Regions from separate parts of the Liberiplasma polymorphum genome, predicted to be linked through region 2. Evidence: a T-box and tRNA genes for the amino acid it is inferred to sense, from the RefSeq annotation. Region 2 holds a T-box; the other holds one or more tRNA genes.

Region 1 (8,046 bases), on a different contig from region 2:
TTGCCCATTTCGTTAGCAATTTCTGCACATTCTTCCATGGTAATATTTTGAATTGGTATGAAAGGCACCACATCAGTTGCGCCCATACGGGGATGTTCCCCTTTTTGCTTGTTCATGTCTACATGTTTAGTTACTTTAGCCATAAACTTAATCAACGGTTCAATCATTGAAGATGGGTCTCCTAGTAAGGTTACTACTGTGCGATTATAATCTTTATCTGGCTCATAACTGATTAGTTTGAATCCTTCTTGATTCTTAAGTGGTTCTACAATTTTATCAATAAGTTCTAAATCTTTTCCCTCAGAAAAATTAGGGACACATTGAACAATACGTTTCATATTAGTAGCCTCCTTTAATGTAATGTTTTTTAACTAATTTCTTAAGACGATCTTCATCGGTCAGGTAAGGTAAGGTAATATGACCGTCTTTTTTATCATTAAATATAGCACTAGTTTCTATAGCGTGTGGATTTCTAGCCCAAGCTCTTCTTGACACACCGCCCATAACATCCCATAGCATGGCGCTTTTCAATATCTCATCTGTTTGATTACTTCCATCTAATACCATACCATAGCCACCATTAACTGCTTTTGAGATACCAACACCACCGCCATTATGTAGTGCAACTAAACTCATTCCTCTAGCAGCATTTCCAGCAAATATATGGGTAGCCATCTCACTCATAATATTAGAACCATCTTTAATATTTGAGGTTTCTCTAAATGGTGAATCAGTCCCACCTGTATCGTGGTGGTCTCTTCCTAACATAATTGGTCCGACTTCGCCATTTCTCACCATATCATTAAATTTTAAGGCGATATTCATACGACCCCAAGCATCTTGATATAAAATACGCGCTTTTGTACCCACAACGAGGGCATTTTTCTTAGCATCTTTAATCCAATTGTAATTATCTAAATCTTGGAAACGTCTATTGGGGTCTATAGCATCCATTGCGGCTTTATCTGTTTTATCTAAATCTTCATTTTTTCCAGATAAACAGACCCATCTAAACGGCCCATACCCGTAATCAAACAGTACAGGGCCCATAATATCTTCTACGTAACTTGGCCATATAAAGCCATCTAAGTCGTTTTTCTTATTCTTACATATTTCAACAACACCAGCATCAAAAACGGCTTTCATGAAGCTATTACCATAATCAAAGAAATAAGTCCCTTTTTTAGTTAATGCTAAAATTGCATGGTAATGTCTAACAAGACCTTCTTTAACTTTCTCAATAAATTGTGCCTGATCTTCTTTTAACAATTTAGTACGTTCTTCAAATGATAAACCTTGTGGTGTATAACCACCATCATAAACATTGTGACAACTTGTTTGATCACTTAACAATTCGATATGAATATCATGGGAAACGGCGTATTCTAGTAGTTCTACTACATTACCATGATAAGCTAAACTCACACCTTTTTTCTTATTTTTATAGTAAGAGGCGCGTTCAAAAGCTTCTTGGGGTGTCTTTGTAACTTCATCTACCCATCCTTGTTCATAGCGGGTTTTAATACGAGATAAATCAACCTCAGCGACTAATCCAACCCCACCTGCTATTTTTGTGGCTTTTCCTTGTGCGCCACTCATACCACCAAGTCCACTGGATAGAAACAAAACCCCAGCTAAGTTTTGATCGTTCGGTATTTGTAATTTACTTCTTCCAGCATTTAGTAGTGTAGAATATGTTCCATGAACAATGCCTTGTGGTCCAATGTACATCCAACCACCTGCAGTCATTTGACCGTAATTAGCTACACCTAAACTTGCCGCACGGTTAAAGTTATCTAAATCATTATATAGTCCAACCATTAATCCATTAGTTAACATCACTCTTGGTGCATGTTCAAATGATTTAAAAATTCCAAGGGGATGGCCAGATATGATGACTAATGTTTCATCTTTTTTTAGAACCTGCAAATATTTTTTAACAAGTTGATACTGCATCCAGTTTTGAAAGACTTGTCCTGTTTCTCCGTACGTCACTAGCTCATATGGATATAAGGCAATATCAAAATCCAAGTTATTATCAATCATTACTTGGAAGGCTTTCCCTTCTAATGTATTTGCAACATAAGCATCTATAGACTTTCCTTTAATCAGCGACTTTGGTCTAAAACGATAGCCATAAATTCTACCATAGGTTAATAGTTCATCTAAAAATTCTTCCTCTAATCGTTCATGCCAATTTTCCGGAACATATCTTAATGCATTTTGAAGAGCTAAAACGACTTCATCTTCAGTTAAGTTCAAGTTTCTTTTTGGTGCTCTTCTTATACCTTTTTCAAATGCTACTTTATTTGGTAATGTTGGAAAAATATCAGCTAATGTAAACAGTTGATGCGCTTTTATGAATGTATTATCCATGGATTTCCCTCCTTATAGAATTTATTTTCTTTAATTAGGGTTTCGCAGCTAACAATATAAGGGTGCATGATAGTATCTTTTTCTATAAATGGTACAAACGCCCTTACCGTTTTATAAACATCTTTTAGGATTGGGCTAAGTCCATCTTTTCCTCTAAAGTCTAGTGCTTGTAAAGCGGTTAATATTTCCATACCAACAACTTGTCTTGATTGTTCTATAACTTTTAGTGCTTTTCTTGCAGAGATTGTCCCCATTGATACATGATCTTCTTGATTTCCACTTGAAGGAATCGAATCAACACTAGCCGGATGGGATAATACTTTATTTTCACTCACTAAAGAAGCAGCTGTATATTGAATAATCATAAATCCCGAGTTAAGCCCTTTGTCTTTTACTAAGAATGGTGGTAAATCTTGATTAAGTGCGGGATTAACTAAACGCTCTAATCTACGCTCTGAAATGTTTGCAATTTCACTTACAGCAATCGCTAGATAGTCCATTGGTAAAGCAATGACTTGTCCATGAAAATTCCCAGCACTAAGCGCTTTTCCATCATCAAATACAACTGGATTGTCTGTGGCTGCATTCATTTCACGTTCTACTTTGTCTTTAATAAATAAAAGTGTATCTAGTGTTGCCCCATGAACTTGAGGTACACATCTTAAAGAATAGGCATCTTGAACGCGTTTATCACCTTGATGGGTCACGTTTTTACTGCCATCTAGTAAATGCAACATTTGCTTGGCGATTTCAATTTGACCTTCTTGATTTCTTATCAGGTGAATCTTTTCATCAAAGACGTCTATAATCCCTTCTAACGCCTCAAATGTTAAGGCTGCAGAGATATTAGCAGTATGGAGAAGATTGAATGCATCATAAAGTGCATGCGCCCCAACACTCGTCATAGCTTGTGTACCATTAATGAGTGCTAACCCTTCTTTTGCCTTTAATGATTCTAGCGGTTTTATATCTGCTCGTTTCAACGCTTCAACCGCCGATAATCTTTCCCCTTTATAAAATACCTCACCAAGTCCAATAAGTGGTAAAGCCATATGTGCAAGTGGTACTAAATCCCCACTTGCCCCAAGTGAACCTTGTTCATAAACAATTGGTGTAATACCTTCATTTAAAAAAGTCACCATTTTCATGACGGTTTCTAATCTTATGCCGCTATAGCCTTTTATTAATGCATTAACACGTAGCAATAACATCCCACGTATAATTTCTTCACTAAAGATATTGCCAATGCCACAAGCGTGACTCTTTAAAAGGTTCTCTTGTAACTGATCAACATCATCACATGAAATACGAACATCGCTTAACTTACCGAATCCTGTATTTATTCCATAAACTACACTTTTACTGTCTATAATTTTTTCTATTGTTTCACGCGAGGTTGTGACTTTATTTTTAGACGCTTCATCTATTTCTACTAAAGCATATCCTCTGGTCACTTTAATAAAGGCTTCTAATGTTAATTCGTTCCCATTTAGTTTAATCATACTAGTCCTCCAGTGTATTGATATCGGTATAATAATATCATAATAAAGGCAAAAATAAAAGCGTTTACATGAAAGTAAACGCTCTATAATCATAAAAAAAACAGCTTATAAATATGCGGGGTTTAAAAGCTGTTTTTTTTACCTAATTAAAGGATATAAATTGGCAGGGGTGACAGGATTCGAACCCGTACTAACGGTTTTGGAGACCGCTGTGCTACCGTTGACACCACACCCCTAGAAATGGTGGAGGGGGACGGATTTGAACCGCCGAACCCTAAGGAACAGATTTACAGTCTGCCGCGTTTAACCACTTCGCTACCCCTCCGAGAATGCGCACCTATTTTGCGCTATCTTATTATATCAAAGCACCCTTTTAAAATCAACCGGTTTTTAAATAAATTTCTTGGTTAAAAAAATAAGCGATTTCTCGCTTATTTTATATCATAACCTTTAGACATTATTAATGATTTTATCGCTTCATCATCTAATTCATTTGAACTGACAATGAGTGCTTTTTCTTCAAGTAATACTTCAAACTTTGAAACACCTGACTCACTTAAAGTGTCCTCAATTCTTTTTTTACAATGATTACATGTCATATTAGAAACTTCATACTTCATGTTATCGCTCCTTTATTGTTTATAGTCTTATAATACAATATTACACCTTTTTTTTCAATTAAACCACGCTATTATAAAGTAATTGTATTGACAAATATAAAATTAGTTTCTATACTAACTATAAAGAGGATGTGACCTATGAAAACAATAATCAATTATAATGAAGTGCAATCCATTTTAAATAGCCCTTTAGTGATGATAGTGGCCAAAACACATTCGTGTTCAACATGTCAAATGATTAATGACCATTTACTTAACCGTGTTCAGTATTTAGATCAGTTTGAACAGTTCCAAATTTATGTAGATGATATAGATCAATTTAGAGGTGAATACGTTATATTTAGTGTACCTACTGTACTTATCTATTCAGAAGGTAAAGAGTTACTAAGGGAATCCAGATTTATTAATATCGATAAAATTAACCGTTTACTAAAAGCCTATTTGGAACAATAAAAAAGCGCATATCGCGCTTATTTTATAAAATATACTGTACAAAATGTATCTTTTCCATTTGTAATATCTGCAAGTAAGCCATTATTTTCAAGGTAGTAGTTAATGAAGAGATTTTCATTGATTAATGCCTCTTTTTTATAGGCTACTTTAATGCGTTTAATTTGAGATGATTTTAATGTATCCTCATCTAAAAAATTGTACGCTAAATCAACGTAATAAGCGTTATTCATGTGTTCATTTACATCGATATGTGTATGCAACACTTGAGTCTTTTTCTGATATAAAAGATTTGATTTGGTTGCTTCTACTTTGTCAAAAGGTAAAGCAACCGGTTCTTGGTGTGCATCTTTAAACAAACTGAGTAATGCTTTATCAGGTTTTACAAGTTCTTTTGTCTTTATATTAATTAGAACAAATTTGGCTTTACCTTCTATTAATAGGGTTCCATTTAAATCCTTAAAGTGATACACCCTATAGCCAAACATACGTTTAAATGAATAAGGTAATGTCCCTATGATTACTTCTTGATCTGCAACTGGCAATTGATGAATAGTTATATCATATTCAACTAATACCCAAGCTAAATCTCTTTTAATATGGTAATCCTCGCCAGCACCATAGCTATCTGCATTGTATTCCATAATATCGTTTAGAAAATGAAATACTTGTCCTATGAGTAAGTTCTTATGTTTATCGGTATAGAAGCGTTCCATTTTATAGTTTTTTTCATACATTTTTATCACCTGTTATATTATAGCACAATAATTTTGATATAAAGTAATGAAAATGGCTTATAATAGTATAGAGGTGGTTCGATGAAAATTGCTTTAATAGCACATGATAAGAAAAAAGATGATATGGTTCACTTCTGTATGAAGTATGTAGAGGTGTTAAGAGGTTATGAACTTTTCGCAACAGGTACAACAGGATCTATAGTTCAACGATCTACAGGATTAAATGTCCACTGTTTTAAATCCGGTCCACTAGGTGGTGACCAAGAAATTGGTGCCCGTGTTGCTAATGGTGAAATAGACATGATATTTTTCTTTAGAGATCCCCTAACAGCACAACCGCATGAACCAGATGTATCAGCATTATTTAGGTTAAGTGATGTATACCAAATTCCACTAGCCTCTAACTTTAAAACCGCAGAGTTATTTATTAAAGCTTTAAAAGAAAAGAACTAGAAATTATTTATTTCTAGTTCTTATTTTTATACCAACGAGCGCTTACTAAAGCGCTTAATGCTAAGATAAATCAACAACTTTATTATACCTACTGACAAGATAATACTTATCCAAATATCAAGGGGTATGATATTTTCGCTCATAATCTTCATACTATACCCCATTAACTGATATGGCATATACTTAAATAACCCCATATCAAATATTGAAAGTGTAGAAAACAAGAAGAAGACTGCTAAACTAAGGACAAGTGGCGTTAAATAGTTCTTGAATAGTGTAGAAAAATAAAGTGCGAAATGAACAATAAGTAGGATATATACAGTAAATGCAGTTAATGCAAACAAGAATTTTATAAAATCAAATGTTCCAAAGAGTATATAAGTATAGTAGACAAAAAATACACTGGCAAGAACTAAACTAACTACAATTGTTAATGAAAATATTAAACTTTTAGATAGTATATAGTCACGTCGTTTAATAGGTTTACTAAATATTAGCGGATAATGTCCTTTTGTAAGATCGTGTGTAAAATAAGCAACACCAATAAATAGAATTACCATAAAATATATCTGCGTAAAGTTAGTAAAAAATTGAACATATGCTTCATTTACAGTAGAAGGTGGTAAGGTAATTTCTATTCCTTCTTGTCTTAGAGCATATTCCATAATTTGATTAAAGTACTTAGCTGTTATTGTACTAAGTCCTGCTAAAAATATACCGAGTATGCCGATAACTAAAAATTTTGACGTTTTTTTCATATAGTTCATATCATATTTAATGATTGTTTTCATGTAACACCTCAATAAACACGTCTTCTAAAGTTTTCTCATGTTTTTTTAACGTCAAAATTTCTACATTTTTATCAATTAGATACTTTAATAAACTCATGTGATACGCTGGTTTTTTTAATGAATAAACAATCCCAGTCTCATGAAGGCGTTCATCAATTGTAAAAGTCGAAGCTTGAATGAGTTCAAGCAATGCGCTATTAGTAATGTTTGCCTCTAAATAATGCCCAATCGCATGTCGTTTTTTTATAACTGTTTGAATGGATTCTTCTAAGATGATTTTTCCTTTATCAATTAGCCCAATACGGTCACATACTTTTTGTGCATCTTCCAAAATATGTGTTGAATAAAATACCGTCATTTGGCTTTTTAAATTTCTTATAATGTCAATGACTTCTTTTCTTCCTAGCGGATCTAATGCGCTAGTTGGCTCATCCATAATTAACAATATAGGTTTATGAATTAACGCTTGAGCAATAGCTAGTCTTTGTTTCATTCCACGTGAATAACCACTTACTTTTTTCTTAGTGTTTTCTAATCCGACTTCAGCTAAGACTTCTTTGATGCGCGTATCTTTATTAGAAACATCTAAATCATAACAATCATAGGCAAATGATAAAAACTCATAAGCATTTAAATATGAAGGAAAATTAGGTACATCTGGTACATACCCAATTTGATTTTTATATTTCATATCTTTATGATCAATCGTATTATTTAAAAAAATGACGTCTCCATCATCTTTATTTAATAACGATAATATTATGTTAATAGTTGTTGTTTTTCCAGCACCATTTTGCCCAATAAATCCATAAACTTCGTTTTTATTAATCGTTAGGTTTACGTGGTCTAGTGCTAAAAAATCACCATAATACTTCGTTAGATTGTTTACTTTTAATAATACACTCATGATTCTTTACCTGCTAAAAAGTATGCGACCCATCCAAATGTAACGAGTCCAACAATAATTGCCCAAGCTATCTTAGGTATATACAATACGTTGCGTTCTTTTTTATAAATATCAATTATTGCATAGATTCTAATTGCGAGTTCAATTGCCATAATTGGCAATAGTATCGGTAATAGTTCTGCCCACTCCATTTATTTATCCTCACTTACT
Region 2 (8,046 bases):
CTTTCATAGGAAAATAAAAGGAGGTAATATTTATGGCAGTTAAATTACGTTTACAAAGACGTGGAACAACAAAACGTCCGTACTACCGTTTAGTTGTTGCGGATTCAAAAGATAAACGCGATGGGAAATATTTAGAAATTATTGGATCATACGACCCAACTAAAAGTCCTGCAGAAGTAAAAATTGATGAAGAACGTGCTTTAGAATGGTTATCTAAAGGTGCACAACCTACAGATACTGTAAAAAACTTATTGTCTAAAGCTGGAGTTATTTCAAAATATCGCCAATCTCAAAACAAGTAAAGGGTGAAACTTATGGCTGTTAATTATGAAAAAATGATTAAAGATCTTGTAACGCCATTAGTTGTGCATTCCGATGATTTAGTAGTAAAAAAATTATCAGATGATGATCAAATGATTACGGTACAAATTTTTGTTAACCAAGATGATTTAGGTCGTGTCATTGGTAAAAACGGTCGCATTGCTAATGCAATACGTACTATTGCGTACGCAAGTGCATCAAGAGAACACAAAAAAATTACTATCAATATTGAAGCATTTTAAAAAATCACTTTTTGACTAAGTGATTTTTTTTATAATATTTTGTAAAGTATGGTTTACAAATTGTAAAGTATAGTATACAATGTAAATGTCAAGTAAACTTTACAAAGGAGGAAACACATGAAAAAGTTTTGGTTGTCGATTGTATTTGAGGTTTTATTAATGTTAGAACTTGCTGCTGTGGTCTTTACTATGCAAATTACAGTTGACCCAGCAGAAGGGTTATTTTCGGTAGAAATCCCATATGCAATGATTATAGCGCTCTTTATTTTTATTACAATTATTTTAAATTATTACGTATATAATAAAATTAAAGTAGCGAAAATTATGGATGCGCCATTAATATTAAAATCAAACGACGAAAGAGAACAAACAATCATTAATAAGTACGCTGTTTTAGGATTTGCGTATATCACTCTAATCGTTGTCATATCTGGCACAGTGTTTATCGCTTCAAGTACGTTATTTATTTCAGATATACAGACACTTATAAAACTCATTAGTTATGCCATCATATTATTTGTGGGCTTACCATTTATTATTCATGCATTGTTAGTGATCCGTGAAATTAGGAAGGTGTAATTATGTTTGTAATAGAAAACAACATTAAAAGATTACGCCAAGAAAAAGAACTAACTCAGGAACAATTCGCAGAAGCCATTCAAGTATCAAGGCAAACAGTAGTAGCAATTGAAAAAGGTGGGTATGAACCATCACTCAGATTGGCCTATACAATCGCACGTTTTTTTAACGTACCAATTGAAAAAGTTTTTATTTTTAAAGGAGAATAACATGGATAAACTTATCGTAGAAAACCTAAAGAAAACATTTAACCTTTCTAGAAAACAACGAAAAATCGAACAAACAGATATCAAAAGGAAAGTTGCCGTTGATAATGTATCATTTGAAGCTTATCCAGGAGAAATCTTTGGGTTATTAGGCCCAAACGGTGCAGGAAAAACAACGGCCCTAAGATGTATTGCAACACTTATAAAACCAGATGAAGGTGATATTCATGTGGGGCCTTATAGCATTAGTAAAGATCCAAATCTTGTTAGAAAAAACATTGCCTTTTTAACAAGTGAGTTAAAACTAGAAGATCATTTTACGCCTAATTACTTATTTACTTATTTTTCAAGACTTCATGGCGTAAGTGAGGCGATGATTATCAAACGTAAAGAAGTATTATTTACGCGTTTTGGGATTGATAAGTTTCAAGAAGTTAAAGTGGCTGATTTATCAACAGGGATGAAGCAAAAAATCTCGATTGCTATTTCATTAGTTCATGACCCGGATTATATCATTTTCGATGAACCAACAAATGGGTTAGATGTATTGACTGCTAAAACGGTCACAGATTATTTAATCGAGCTGAAAAATGCAGGAAAAACCGTCATTTTATCAACCCATATTTTAAGTGTGGTTGAAAAGTTATGTGACCGAGTAGGGATTATTATTGATGGTAAAATGAAAGCACTAGATACGATTGACAAGGTTAAAAAATTAGCATTAGATAATGATTTAGAAACGGTCTTCTTTGAACTAGTAAAAGAAAGTGCTGGTGAACAACATGCCTAGTATGTGGATTATATTTAAAAAAGAAATTTTTCGTGTATTAAGTGATAAACGTCTGGTTTTAATGGTGTTCATATTACCAGGATTATCAATTTTCTTAATGTATACACTCATGGGGAACATGATTCAAAATCAAGCAACAAGTGTTTTAGAACATCAACTTATCATTTATGAAAAAAACATGCCAGAATCATTAAGAAGTATGCTTAATCAAATTGATGATGACGGTCAATCGCGTATTAATTTAGACATTCATGATGGCAGTGCACTAACCGCAGATGAAATCGAAGAAAAATTATTAAATGGTGAAATTGACATTGTGTTATTCTTTGATGAAAACTTTGAACAAATCATTCTGGATTATGAAAACCAACTGCCACCAAATTTAGCAGTTTATTATAATTATGGTCGTAGTAAATCTTCATTTGCTTATAACCAAGTGATGCCAGTAGTTACAGAGTATCGTGAAATGATGTTAATTGATCGGTTAGAAGACCCTAATCATTACTTAGTCTTTATGGCATCAACAGAACAAGTCGTTGATGAACGTCAAGTAACAGGTCAAGGCTTAGCGATGCTTATGCCAATGTTGATTGTCATATTCTTATTCGCTGGTGCAATGAGTATCGGACCAGATGCGATTGCAGGAGAAAAAGAACGTGGAACCATTGCGACTTTACTTATTACACCAATTAAACGTAAAGATATTGCACTTGGAAAAGTAATGAGTTTAGCAACCTTAGCATTAGTGAGTGCATTATCAAGTTTTGCAGGGATTATGCTAAGCTTACCAGCTTTAATGCAATTAGAAGAACAAGGGCCATCATTAAATATTTATGGGGTGTCTGATTACTTAGTTATATTACTAGTTCTTGTTTCAACGGTGTTATTTATTGTATCCTTAATTGCTGTAGTGAGTGCTTATGCGAAAAGTGTTAAAGAAGCGGGAATGCTTATTATGCCATTTTACTTTATTACGATAATAGTTGGGATTGCGAACTCTTTCGGACAAGAAGCAAGCCAAACAGCACTAACCCATTTGATTCCTTTATATGGGCCAGTTAACTTGTTAAGTAGTATATTTACATTCGATTATAGTATGTTAAATGTCTTTATCGTCGTCATATCAAGTTTAATTTATACCACTTTATTTGTGTATATCCTTAACTTAATGTTTAACAATGAACGCATTATGTTCCAAAAATAAAAATGTTTATAATTATAGGTACTAATTTTATTATTTTCCATTCTTTTGATATAATATCATACGAGGTGATTTAAATGTATATAACCATAGGAACCATTACAAACACACACGGAATTAACGGTGCAGTAACAGTAAAAACAGACTCGGACTTTAAAGAGTCTCGTTATAAAAAAGGAAATAAACTCTATATTCAACTAAAAAATGAAGTGCTAGAAGTTACGGTAAAAGGGTATTTTCCAAAAAGCACACTTGATGTATTAACTTTTGAAGAGTTCAATAACATTGATGAGGTCCTTAAGTTTAAAACCTGTGAACTCTTAGTTAAAGATAGTGATAGAGAAGCATTAGAAGAAGATGCGTACTATTATTCTGATTTAATAGGCTTAAAAGTCTATACGGATACATTAATTGGATTAGTTAAAGAAGTTCGTGATATGCCACAAGGTGAAATGTTAGTCGTAGAAAGAGAAAATAAAAAAGATGCACTCATTCCATTTAGAAAAGAATTTGTTAAAGAAGTAACAGAAGATAAAATTGTTATCATTGAAATGGAAGGCTTGTTATGAGGATTGATGTATTAACGATTTTTCCTGATATGATTACACCGGTGATCAAAGAATCGATTATCGGCCGTGCAATCTATGAAGAAAAACTCACCATAAACGTCATTGATTTTAGAGAATTTACATTAAATAAACACAAAAAAGTTGACGATTATCCTTATGGTGGTGGCGCTGGGATGGTTTTACAAGTAGAACCAGTCATTCGCGCATTAAGAAGTATAGAAAACTATGAAAATGCTTTAAAGATCATGATGACACCACAAGGCATAAAGTATGAACAAAAAGATGCAGATAAACTAAGTAAAGAAAATCATTTAATCATATTATGTGGTCATTATGAAGGATTCGATGAACGCATCAGACCCTACTTTGATTTAGAAATATCCATAGGTGATTATGTATTAACGGGTGGAGAAATTGCAGCGCTTGCAATTATTGATAGTACCATAAGATTGATTCCAGGAATTTTAAACAAAGAAGCCTCTCATGAGTTTGATTCATTTTCTGATGGCTTACTGGAATATCCACAATATACAAGACCAAGAGAATTTGAAGGAAAAGCAGTCCCTGAGGTCTTACTCTCAGGTAACCATCAACAAATTGAAGCATGGCGTAAAACAGAAAGTTTAAAACGCACTAAAGAACGCCGTGAAGACCTTTATGAAAAATACACAAAACCTGAAAAAAGTTCAGGCAAATAGTTGCATGTTGTCATGACATATGATATAATCATTTCGCTGTTAAAAACATCGTGTTCCGCTGGATTAATTATTCTATGAACATTGATTAGAAAAAGGAGTGATTTCATGTCTCAACATCTTATCAGCGAAGTCACGAAAGACTATATCAAATCAGATGTTCCTGTATTTAATCCAGGAGATAACGTAAAGGTTTCCGTTAAAATCAAAGAGGGAAACAGAGAGCGTCTCCAGGTATTTGAAGGACTTGTGATTAAACGTCAAGGTAGTGGCGTATCAGAAACATTTACCGTACGTAAAATTTCTTACGGAGTTGGTGTAGAAAGAACATTTCCTGTTCATTCACCATCAATTGACTCAATTGTCGTCGTAAGAAGAGGTAAAGTTAGACGCGCTAAATTACACTACATTCGTGGACTTTCAGCTAAAGCATCTCGTATTAAAGAACGTAGATAATAAAAAAAGCCTTTGGAAAAAGGCTTTTTTTAATCATTATTAACAAAAAAGCTATGAAAATAGTTTGAAAACATTTTCATTAACTGCTATAATATTCTTCAAAGAAGGTGGTATTATGAGTAAAGCAACTATTTATGATGTTGCAGGTGCAGCACGCGTTTCTCTAGCGACCGTATCAAGAGCGATTAATAATCCAGAAAAGGTCAAACCAGAAACTAGAGAGCGTGTTTTAAGAGTCATTGAAGAACTTGGTTATAAGCCAAACGCATTCGCAAAAGGGTTAGCGAGTCGTAAATCAACAACGGTTGCGGTATTAGTACCGGATATGTCTCGTGCATCTATTGCAGAGATGATGAACGGGATTGCAGATATTGCACGCGTTTATAAGTATTCTATACTTCTTTATATCTTAGACAGCGAAGATACACCAGAAGAAGATATATTAAAAGAAATCGTTGCCTCACAAGTAGACGGTATTTTATACTTAAATGATGAAATTACCGATAAACAATATGAGTTTTTATTAAATGTTAAAAACGAACATCAAATTCCGATTGTTTTAACCAATACGATCTATCCAAATAGCGATGAAATTCCTAGTGTTTCAATTGATTATGAAAAAGCTGGTTATGAAATCACTAAAAAACTTATTCAAGAAGGTCGAAAAAATATTTACATGGTATCAACTGTCCGTAAATATATGGTTAACGATTTAAAAGAAGCAGGCTACCTGCGTGCATTACAAGAAGCATCACTTGCACCTAAAATCATGCGTACTTCTGGTAGAATTAGTATTAACACAGAGCATTTTAATGAATATTTTAAAGAGCATAAAGTCGATGGTATTGTTGCAGTACGTGACTCTATCGCGGTTTCGTTTATGAATGTTGCACGTGCTAACAACGTTCGCATTCCAGAAAACATTAGTGTGGCGGGATTCCAAAACACCAAATATGCCCTTCTTTCGAGACCTAAACTATCTTGTGTTGATGTGCCAATTTATGATATCGGTGCAGTAGGCATGCGTCTATTAACTAAACTTATGAACAGTGAAGAAATTACTGAACGCCGCGTGATGTTAGAACACAGTTTAATCTTACGCGATTCAACAAAATAAAAACGATGCATAAGCGAAGTAGCAAACCACTTTATTAATAGAGACTTAGTGGTTGGTGGAAACTAAGAGTAAAGCTTGCGAAATACACTTAGAAGTTGCTGTAATAAAACTACAGCCGGTAGACCCGTTACCCAATTAAGAGCTACATACGTAGAATGAAGGTGGTACCGCGAACGGAAGTTCGTCCTTTTTAGGAGCCACCTTTTTATATTTTAGGAGGAAAAAACATGAAATTAATCGAAGAATTAAAATTTAGAGGCTTATTATATGCATTAACTGATGACCAACTAGAAGAACAAATAGAAAAAGAGAAATTAACATTTTACTTAGGCGCAGATCCAACGGCTGATAGTTTACACATTGGACACTTAGTTACTTACTTAGTCGCAAAAAGAATGACCGAACATGGTCACAACCCTATTTTACTAATTGGTGGGGCTACAGGATTAATTGGCGATCCAAGTGGTAAAAGTGAAGAGCGTAATTTACTTACGCTTGAAGAAACCATGGCTAACGGTGAAGCCCTTGCGAATCAAGTCAGAAAAATCTTACCGGATGCACAAGTTGTAAACAACTATGATTGGGTTAAAAAACTTGATTTAATTACGTTCTTACGTGACATAGGAAAGCATTTCGGTCTTAACTATATGCTGAGCAAGGATTCTGTTAAAAGTCGCTTAGAAACAGGTATAAGCTTCACAGAATTTACTTACCAGATTGTGCAGTCGTTAGACTTTATGGAATTATATAAAACGCATAATTGTAAGCTACAAATCGGCGGACAAGATCAATGGGGCAATATCACGGCAGGATTAGAATTAATTAGAAAAGCGATTGGCCCTGAAGAAAAAGCTTACGGATTAGTCATTCCTTTAATTACTAAACCTGACGGAACTAAATTTGGTAAAACTGCGGGTGGGACCATTTGGCTTGATCCACTTCGCACCTCACCTTATGAATTTTACCAATACTGGATTAATCTTGAAGATGAAGAGGCATTACTTAGACTTCGTCAGTTTACCTCAGTATCTAAAGAAGAAATCCATACAATAGAACACTTAATGAAAGAAACACCACACTTACGTCATGCACAAAAAGCAGTCGCAGAAGAACTTACAGCACTTGTTCATAGTGAAGAAGCGTTAAAACAAGTTCAAAACATCACGCAAGCATTATTCAGTAACGATATTAGTAAGCTTTCTTTAGAAGAAATCGAAATGGGATTTAAAGGGGTTAAAAGTATCGAAATTAGTGAACCTTTGAACATTATGGATGCACTCATTGAATTAAGTCTTGCAAGTAGTAAACGTGAAGCAAGACAATTTGTTAGTGGAAACGCTGTAACCGTTAATCAAGACAAAGTAACTGATGAAACTTTCATGATCAAAAAAGAAAACGCCTTATTTAATACTTACACGATTATAAAAAGAGGTAAAAAACTTTACGGCGTAATCAAGCATATTTAATGAAAAAAGAACAATTTTATAGAAAAATTGTTCTTTTTTTATGATTTTAAACGATTTATTAGTAACTAAAATCTGATGAGAAAACATCATTAACATTTTTCTCTTCGTTTATCTTGTGGGTTTTCAAACTTGCTAAGAAAAATACAGCAACTAATATATTTAATTGCTCCAGATAAAGAATATTAATCATCATTCTAAAGTGTTGATCGATACTGCTTGCTACATTTAGATTACTTAAGATTTTTGTAAGTATTATTAATAGAATGTAAATGGTTCCAAGTATTACACTTATATTACTAAATTGAGGGTGTACTATACCAATCAAACCAATAATAAACACTAAGAGTGTGCTCACAAGTAGTACCAAAGTAGCCATTGCATAGAGACGATTTATTAGTAAAAAC

What was found. The T-box of region 2 lies ahead of tyrS (tyrosine--tRNA ligase). A T-box ahead of a tRNA ligase gene usually reads a tRNA of that ligase, here a tRNA-Tyr.
Region 1: it encodes a tRNA-Tyr, which carries the amino acid that the T-box ahead of tyrS (tyrosine--tRNA ligase) is inferred to sense. The anticodon was not compared.

What each region holds. Positions count from the first base shown of each region.
Region 1 covers NZ_JBIOAG010000014.1:28,048-36,093, forward strand. The annotation lists gene ftcD (glutamate formimidoyltransferase) at 1-338, opposite strand, end outside; gene hutU (urocanate hydratase) at 340-2,376, opposite strand; gene hutH (histidine ammonia-lyase) at 2,358-3,878, opposite strand; tRNA gene ACHAJD_RS04780 (tRNA-Trp) at 4,040-4,114, opposite strand; tRNA gene ACHAJD_RS04785 (tRNA-Tyr) at 4,120-4,203, opposite strand; gene ACHAJD_RS04790 (heavy-metal-associated domain-containing protein) at 4,310-4,498, opposite strand; gene ACHAJD_RS04795 (thioredoxin family protein) at 4,637-4,951, shown strand; gene ACHAJD_RS04800 (acyl-[acyl-carrier-protein] thioesterase) at 4,969-5,685, opposite strand; gene mgsA (methylglyoxal synthase) at 5,767-6,138, shown strand; gene ACHAJD_RS04810 (ABC transporter permease) at 6,165-6,929, opposite strand; gene ACHAJD_RS04815 (ABC transporter ATP-binding protein) at 6,913-7,836, opposite strand; gene ACHAJD_RS04820 (PLDc N-terminal domain-containing protein) at 7,833-8,027, opposite strand; gene ACHAJD_RS04825 (hypothetical protein) at 8,028-8,046, opposite strand, start outside.
Region 2 covers NZ_JBIOAG010000003.1:39,219-47,264, forward strand. The annotation lists gene rpsP (30S ribosomal protein S16) at 33-302, shown strand; gene ACHAJD_RS01270 (KH domain-containing protein) at 315-563, shown strand; gene ACHAJD_RS01275 (hypothetical protein) at 681-1,142, shown strand; gene ACHAJD_RS01280 (helix-turn-helix transcriptional regulator) at 1,145-1,351, shown strand; gene ACHAJD_RS01285 (ABC transporter ATP-binding protein) at 1,353-2,138, shown strand; gene ACHAJD_RS01290 (ABC transporter permease subunit) at 2,131-3,342, shown strand; gene rimM (ribosome maturation factor RimM) at 3,417-3,908, shown strand; gene trmD (tRNA (guanosine(37)-N1)-methyltransferase TrmD) at 3,905-4,606, shown strand; gene rplS (50S ribosomal protein L19) at 4,712-5,059, shown strand; gene ACHAJD_RS01310 (LacI family DNA-binding transcriptional regulator) at 5,175-6,176, shown strand; T-box leader at 6,173-6,368, shown strand; gene tyrS (tyrosine--tRNA ligase) at 6,404-7,642, shown strand; gene ACHAJD_RS01320 (hypothetical protein) at 7,701-8,046, opposite strand, start outside.